Regions from separate parts of the Alteromonas sp. DY56-G5 genome, predicted to be linked through region 2. Evidence: predicted binding sites of a transcription regulator. Region 2 holds the regulator's gene; the other holds the start of a gene.

Region 1 (4,194 bases), on a different contig from region 2:
TACGGGTACTCACTCCCAGCGCTTGTGCAAGTTGCTGGGTATCGCCTTCAAAAGACGTGTGAACCTGACGTAAGTATTGGCGTTCCAATTCGTCTAAGGTCACAACGTTACTGTGAGATGACGAGGCATCATTGATAGCATCAGAGCTTATGTTATCGAGCTCGGGTAAGTCTGTATCGTAAATAACGGTTTCATCAGCCAGTAAAATAGCTTGGTCTACAATGTTTTTGAGTTCGCGAATATTGCCTGGGAACGGGTAGTTGGTTAGTTTTTCTAGCGCGTTTTTATGAAACCGTTTTTTCTCTTTAGACATTGCCAAAAAATGAGCGGCTATCAGTGCTATATCTGATTTTCTTTGTCTTAAAGAAGGGAGGTTGATAGGAAAACCGGCAATGCGGTAGTAGAGGTCTTGTCTGAATTCGCCCGTTTCCACCATGTGCTTTAAATTTTTGTGTGATGCACACACCAAACGAAAATCAGCCTTTTTAGACACTGTGCTTCCTACAGGTCGATAAGTTTGAGACTCGAACAGCCGCAGAAGCTTTACTTGTGTGGAAAGTGGGATATCGCCGACTTCATCAAAAAACAATGTGCCGCCTTCCGCTGCTTCTACGAGCCCTTTCTTATTTGTGGTTGCGCCTGTAAATGCCCCTTTTTCATAACCGAATAGTTCGCTTTCAAGCAGCGTGTCAGACATGCCGGTACACTCGATGACAACAAATGGTTTGCCAGCACGGTGACTACTCGAGTGAAGTGCTTGGGACACCAGCTCTTTACCCGTGCCGGTTTCGCCAAACAGTAGTACTGAAATATCTGAGTTAGCGGCGCGATTTATTTTGTTTAGCATTGCTTTAAATGCCTCTGATTCGCCGACCATCTTTCCTGCTGAAGGTCGGTTTGAGGCAAACGAAAGCTTATCAAGTATTTCCAAGAAACCTAATAATTCTCCGCTACCGTCGAAGATCGGGCGCATGAGGATGTCGCAGTAGCTTTGACCCTCACTGGTGGTATGAACGTGTACTACGCTAGCCGCTCGTCCTGTGGCTTTACTCTCTTGCATGGGGCAATGCTCGCCGCACTTATCGCAAGGTTTGCTGTTGCGGTGAGAGACTTGATAGCAGGTACTAAAGCCAAGCTTTATATCCACAGGGTAGGTATCTCTGTAGGGCTGGTTGACAGCTTCAATAACGTAGCTTGGGTTAATGAAGATTGCGGGTTTATCTATCGCATCTATCATCGCTTGTACTATGGATATATTCATGGGTGGCTGAATATTAGTTTGTTCTAATTTAATTTTGGCAATTTATCATATTGGCATAGAGCTTGTTCACTGTTTGAGACAAACGACAATACTTCGGTAGCAACTCATTCAATTCCAAAGAGAGTTTTATAATGAAAAATAGCGTAATGCTGATGGCGATAAGCTTATTGGCAAGTAGTGCTCATTCATTGGCAGATACAGTGACTGCCAATGAGAAAAAAAGTGAAAACAGTGTACAGGAAAAAGTCAAAGAAGCGCGATTACACGCAAAAGCACTGGGAGGCGCGCTAAAGTCACGACTACAGCAAGCAATTCAATCCGGAGGGCTAGAGGCTGGCGTTAACGAATGCCAGATTGCAGCGGCTCCTATTGCTCTGGCGCTTAGTCAAAACGGGTGGGAGGTTGGGCGTACCGCGCTGAAAGTAAGGAACCCAAACAATGCGGCAGATCAATGGGAGCGTGAGCAGTTAGCGTGGTTTTCACAATTACTGACCAAAGCTAAGCAAGACAATTTGGCCCCTAAAAGACCTATTGAAACTTATCAATACGATAGCGAAAGCGGTGAGTTTAGGTACATGATGGCGATTGAACAAGGTCAGGTGTGCATGGCATGCCACGGAGCCAATGTGGCACCTTCAGTAAAACAATCCATTCTAAAGCACTATCCCAATGATCAAGCTACAGGGTTTGAATTGGGTGATTTACGGGGTGCATTCACAATCACATATACACCCTAACGCGCCCTATTCTCTACCTCTCAATGTTCACCTACGTGACCTTTCTCTTGTGCCATATTTGTCACCTAAATGACAAATATGGCGAATGCATCGCCATGAATTGTTGCGTTGGATCAATAAGCCACACGCTCGGTCGTGGAATAATTTATCTGCACAGTACGAAAATACCGCCGTTTATCGGTAATGCGCTTAAGCAGCCAAATTACTGATGTATGGCATAAACCGTGCTCTTGCCATGCGGCATATTCACGTGTTCATCACTGAATTTTAAACCACTTTTCTGCTAAGCGTTTAACGCGCACACGAAATACAAGGGAGATAACCCATGAGCGATACGTTAATAGAACTATCGCGGTGGCAATTTGCATTAACTGCAATGTTCCACTTTATATTTGTACCCTTAACTTTGGGGCTTAGTTTCTTACTTGCCATTATGGAATCGGTATACGTAATGACGGGTAAAGAAATTTATAAGCAGATGACCCAATTCTGGGGAAAGCTGTTTGGAATTAACTTTGCCATTGGTGTAGCCACAGGCTTAACCATGGAATTCCAGTTCGGAATGAATTGGTCTTACTATTCTCACTATGTAGGCGATATCTTCGGTGCGCCACTTGCCATCGAAGGCCTAATGGCCTTTTTCCTGGAGTCTACCTTCGTGGGGTTGTTCTTCTTTGGCTGGGACAAAATGTCAAAGGTGAAGCATCTGATGGCGACTTGGCTGGTGGCCATTGGTTCAAACTTCTCTGCACTGTGGATCTTGATTGCTAACGGCTGGATGCAATACCCGGTAGGCGCTGAATTTAATTTTGAAGCCATGCGTATGGAAATGACCAGTTTTGCTGAGGTTATTTTTAACCCCGTAGCACAGGTCAAATTTGTTCACACTGTATCAGCAGGTTACGTGACCGGCGCAATGTTTGTGTTGGCAATTTCAAGTTACTACCTGCTTAATCATAAGCATATCGCCTTTGCGCGCCGTTCGTTCGCCATAGCTGCTAGCTTTGGCCTAGCCTCAACGCTTTCTGTGATCGTGCTAGGTGATGAGAGTGGTTATGAGCTTGGTGATGTACAAAAAGTGAAGCTGGCAGCAGTTGAAGCTGAGTACGAAACCCATCCTGCACCTGCGCCGTTTACCGTGTTTGGTATTCCAAACGACGAGAAGCAGGAAACCGAGTACGCCCTTCAAATTCCTTGGGCAATGGGCATAATTGCTACCCGTTCGTTAACCGAAGAAGTAAAAGGTATTAAGGATCTTAAAGAAGAGAATCGCGAGCGTATTCTAAGCGGAATTAAAGCCTATGAAGTGCTTGATGATGTAAGAAACGGCACCGCGACAGCTGAGCAACGTACTGCCTTCGACCAAAATAAAGACAGTTTGGGCTACGCTATGTTGCTAGAGCCTTTCACTGAGAACGTTTCAAATCCTTCTGATGCCGCGCTTCAACAGGCAGTAGATTACAGCATTCCGCCGGTTGCCCCATTGTTTTGGAGTTTCCGCCTTATGGTTGTGGCTGGCTTTATTATGCTTGCGCTATTTGTGTGCGCCTTTTACTACAGCACTAAACACAAGATTACTAAGCCACGTTGGCTATTAAAAAGCGCGCTCTACGGTTTGCCGCTTCCTTGGATTGCCTGTGAGGCTGGCTGGTTTGTCGCTGAATATGGCCGCCAACCATGGTCAATTGCAGAGGTGCTTCCGGTGCATACGTCGGTATCTAATCTCGCCGTAAGCGACGTGGTAATAACCCTTGTAGCCTACAGTGCTTTCTACACCGGCATGTTCATTATTGGTTTTTACCTAATGAAGAAGTTTGCCAAGAAAGGGCCAGTTCCACCTGAAGATAAGCAGCCTGACACTGAATTTGATCTTATTGACCTTGATGAGCAAGGAGCAAAAGCATGATTGATTATGAACTACTGAGAGTCATTTGGTGGTGCTTGGTTGGCGTTCTGCTAATTGGCTTCGCGGTTACTGATGGCTTCGATTTGGGCGTTGGAGCACTGCTCACGCTTATTGGTAAAAATGACAAAGAGCGCCGCGTAATGATAAATACAGTAGGGCCGCACTGGGATGGCAACCAAGTTTGGTTTATCACCGCAGGTGGCGCTATTTTCGCCGCGTGGCCTATGATTTACGCCACTGCGTTTTCTGGGTTTTACCTCGCGCTGGCCCTTACCTTAATTGCCCTTTGG
Region 2 (4,194 bases):
CATGCAGAAGATTTGAATGCTATTAATAAACTGATGTCTTTAATTGACCCTGAGCTTCTTCAGCAAGCTTATGCTTTATCGGGGGTAGCGACCGTCAGACGTCGCCGCTTACCTTTGGATTCGGTCGTATTTACTATTGTTGGTATGAGTCTGTTTCGTAGTGATCCGGTCTGGGATATCGCGAATAAACTGGATATCTCGTTACCTGGTAAAAACAGGTTTGTTGCTCCCAGCGCAGTGGTGCAGGCCCGGCAGCGACTGGGCGAAGAAGCTGTCGGTCATGTCTTTAAGCTGATGGCACAGCGGGCATTTGGTGAGTATGCCTTTGAACAGTGGTGTGGTTTAAATGTACTGGCGGTTGATGGTGTGATGTTCCGTGCCCAGGATACCACTGAGAACCTTGCCGCATTCGGATGTGACCGGAATGTGATGGGCGATAACCCGTACCCGCAGGTACGCATGTGTAGTCTGATGGAAACGTCTAGCCACCTTCTTTTGGCCAGTGAATTTGACGGCCGTGATGTCGGAGAGATGTCTCTTGCAGAGCGGCTTATTCCTTCAGTCCCTGATAACTCTCTAACCCTCTTCGACAGAGGATATTACTCGCTGGGATTACTGCACCTGTGGATGACCAAAGGTGTTAATACGCACTGGATGCTGCCCGCCCGTAAAGATTTACAGTACATAGTGAAACATCAACTAAGAGAACATGATGCTGTAGTCACCCTCAAGACCTCGCCTCAGGCGCGGAAGAAGTTTGATGGTTTACCTGAAACCATCGAAGCGAGACTGACCAGCTACGAAGTAAACGGAAAGACCTACCGCGTGCTTAGTTCAATGGTCGATGCTATGCAGTTCCCCTACGAAGAGATTGCCGATGTGTACGTTCAACGCTGGGAAATAGAACTGGGCTTCAGGGAAATGAAACAGACGTTACATCAGGCAAAGCTGACGCTTCGCAGCAAGAAATCTGAGATGGTGCGTCAGGAACTGTGGGGACTATTACTCGCCTACAATCTGATTAGAGTGATGATGCTTGATGCCGTAAAAGATATGCCGGAGCTATCTCCCTCACGGCTTAGCTTCGGTCTATGCATGAGGCATATCATCGTTTTCTTCCTGACCACCATCCCAGACACAGTGACCAAACTGCCCGTCCACTATGAATACCTGATGGAATCGTTGAGGATGATGAAGTTACCTGACAAACGACCTGACAGGTATTATCCACGAGTTGTGAGGAAAAGACCGACTAAATACCCCACAAAGAAAAAAGCCAGTCAGCTTAACTGACTAGCATTACGCTTAGTGCGCGCCTTATTTAACACTTAAAAAGGACTAACCGCAGACAACGCTAGGGCCGTTAAGCGCCGCTAGTTTGGTGTTTAGCCTATCGAAATCCAAAATAGTAATAAGCTTGCCGTCTACTTTTATGATGTTGTCTTTTTGAAAACGGCTTAACAGACGACTAATCGTTTCAATCGTTAATCCTAAATAGTTTCCAATTTCGTTGCGCGTCATGGTTAAGTGGAATTCTCTATGGGAAAAGCCACGCTCTTCAAAGCGTTGCGACAGGTGTGAGATGAAATACAGTAAGCGCTCTTCTGCAGTTCGCTTGTTTAAAAGCATGATCATGTCGTGATCTTGTTTTATTTCAGCGCTCATGAAACTCATGATCTGGTGGCGTAGCTTTGGAAATTGCACTGACATTTCGTCGAGGGTCTCGTAGGGAAGCTCACACACCATGGCAGTTTCTAACGCAGAAGTATAGCTTTGGTGCTTGTTCTCTCTTAATGCATCGAAACCGATAATGTCACCAGGAAAGTGGAAGCCGGTAATCTGTTCTTCACCTTCGGTATTAGTCACAAATGATTTGAATGAACCGGTTCTCACTGCAAATAGAGAACGGAATTTATCACCAGTTTGAATCAGCGTGTCACCTTTATGAAGCGGCTTCTTGCGTTCAATAATATCGTCAAGAGACTCGATTTCTGTTTTGTTTAACGCCACCGGTAAACATAAGTGACTGAAACTACAGTTTTGACAGTGAATAGAAAATTGGCTTCCTTTGCTCATAATGCACGCTCTCTAAAAGAATACCCGACAATAATACACCCATTTTTAAACGATTGCGCTATGAATAAGATAAGCTGCATATATTGCCATTATTACTGCAATAATTTGTCTAAAATGGTTATGTTGAAAACTTTGAACAATATATTGGCTACCAGCGCTTGCGGCGAGTAAGGTGGGTAATGTACCCAAACCGAAGAAGAACATAATAGCTGCGCCTTCTAGCGCATTACCCGCTGCGAGAGACCAGGTAAGTGTGGAATACACCAAACCGCAAGGAAGCCAACCCCAAATAAAACCATAAGGCAATGCACTTAAAGGGGTCTTAAATGGCAAAAAGCGTTTTGAAAGCGGCTGGACTTTGGAAAATAGGCCTTTACCAGCATTTTCCAGCACCGTTAAGCCAGTCCACCACTTACCCAAATAACACGCCAGTAGAAGCAACATGATTCCGCTAAGTAGGGAAAGGGCATAGTTGGCAAGAGGTATATAATCTGCTGCAATTTTTCCAATTGCCCCGGTTATTGCTCCGGCGATGGTGTAGCTCACCATACGTCCCATGTTATAGGCAAGGGTATAGGGTAGTGCTGAAGCGCCTTTAGGCGATACCATCCTTAGCGCAGCGACGATTCCACCGCACATTCCCACACAGTGAACTCCGCCGGCTAAGCCGATAAGAAAGGCAGAGAAGTAGTTAATCCCTTCCATGTGGCGCTTGGCTTTTGTCTACTTTACTGTCTTGAAGTTGCTTGCGTTGCTCAGCTAGCTTTTTTTCTTCTGGCGGAAGATCATCGTCAAACAGTATGCTATACCCTTGGCGATCTAAATCTTCAAATTGATTGGTTTTCACCGCCCAAAAGAATATCACGATAGCGACGGCAACAATGATGATGGCGATTGGAATTAATACGTAAATAATACTCATGCTATTTGCTCAAGAGTCGCGTTGAGTTTGTGACCACAATGATACTGCTTAACGACATACCAACAACAGCCATCCACGGTGAAAGTAGGCCTGATACGACGAAAGGTAAGATCAAAACGTTGTAACCTACCGACCAGCCAATATTTTGCCTTATTTTTTGCTTCACTTGGTGCGCAGTTCGAATAAGTTCTGGTACAGAAAGCAGCTGATCGCCAAGCAGTATCACGTCGGCGGCAGTTTTAGCCACGTCTGTGGCATTACCCACTGCAATTGCCACATCAGCGCTGGCAAGAACTGGAGCGTCGTTAATACCGTCACCCATCATCATTACTTTCGCGCCAGATTGCTGCATAGCTTGAACGGCTTCGTACTTTTGCTCAGGTGTTAGGCCACCTTTAGCGGTCGAAATTGGCAATGGTGCGGTAAGCGCATTAACGTTTTGCTGTGTATCACCACTTAAAACGGCGAGAGTATGGCTTGCAGCTAATATATCGAGAGTTTCTTGCGTATCTTCTCTTAGTGAATCCTTTACTTCATACGCCGCCATAATACGCCCCTTAACCGTGAGAAACACGTTAGCTGAAGGGAACGCTTCAATGAGTTTTAGCTGTGATTCGTGAACGCTGAATGCTACAGATCCCATAGAAAACAACGTGTCATTGATCTCACCGCTGATACCACCTCCTGGCGTAACGGTAAAATTAGTCACTTTGTGTACCGTGTTATCGATAGCGTCAGCACTGCCGCTAGAGGCAGAAATCTCGCTTAGGGCTACACCGTCGCTAAAGGCTATATCGTCGCTAAAGGCTTTGGCAATCGGATGTTCAGAGCGTGACTCCAAAGCGCGGGCAATTGATAGCGCACTATTACTATCCACACCGTCAGCGTACCAGGCATTTGAAATAGTAAATTTGCCTTTTGTGAGCGTGCCGGTTTTGTCTAATGCGATGGTGTCAATGTCAGTAATTTGTTCAAGCGCATCGGCGCGTTTTAGTAAAATACCTTGTCTGTTTAATTTTGCCATAGCGCAGGTTAACGCTGATGGCGTAGCCAACCCTAATGCGCAAGGGCAGGTTGCAACCAGCACCGATATGGTGATCCAAAATGCCTCGTCGCTACCCTGATACGCCCAAAAGCCATAGGTTAACGCCGAAATCAGCAATACCGCGGTAACGAAATAGCGAGAAAAATTATCG

The links. Region 2 encodes FNR, which switches genes on or off when oxygen is low (the NO sensors DNR and NnrR bind a similar motif). Its sites were predicted from a motif close to TTGATCTAGATCAA; they were not measured.
Region 1: the regulator FNR is predicted to act here: its motif matches at 2,102-2,115, upstream of NO989_RS00500 (cytochrome ubiquinol oxidase subunit I).

What each region holds. Positions count from the first base shown of each region.
Region 1 covers NZ_JANHZQ010000001.1:119,557-123,750, forward strand. Annotated here, with positions in the region: gene NO989_RS00490 (sigma-54 interaction domain-containing protein) at 1-1,237, opposite strand, end outside; gene NO989_RS00495 (DUF3365 domain-containing protein) at 1,393-1,998, shown strand; gene NO989_RS00500 (cytochrome ubiquinol oxidase subunit I) at 2,324-3,904, shown strand; gene cydB (cytochrome d ubiquinol oxidase subunit II) at 3,901-4,194, shown strand, end outside.
Region 2 covers NZ_JANHZQ010000006.1:14,685-18,878, reverse strand. Annotated here, with positions in the region: gene NO989_RS04205 (IS4 family transposase) at 1-1,293, shown strand, start outside; gene fnr (fumarate/nitrate reduction transcriptional regulator Fnr) at 1,339-2,076, opposite strand; gene NO989_RS04195 (sulfite exporter TauE/SafE family protein) at 2,122-2,781, opposite strand; gene ccoS (cbb3-type cytochrome oxidase assembly protein CcoS) at 2,768-2,998, opposite strand; gene NO989_RS04185 (heavy metal translocating P-type ATPase) at 3,000-4,194, opposite strand, start outside.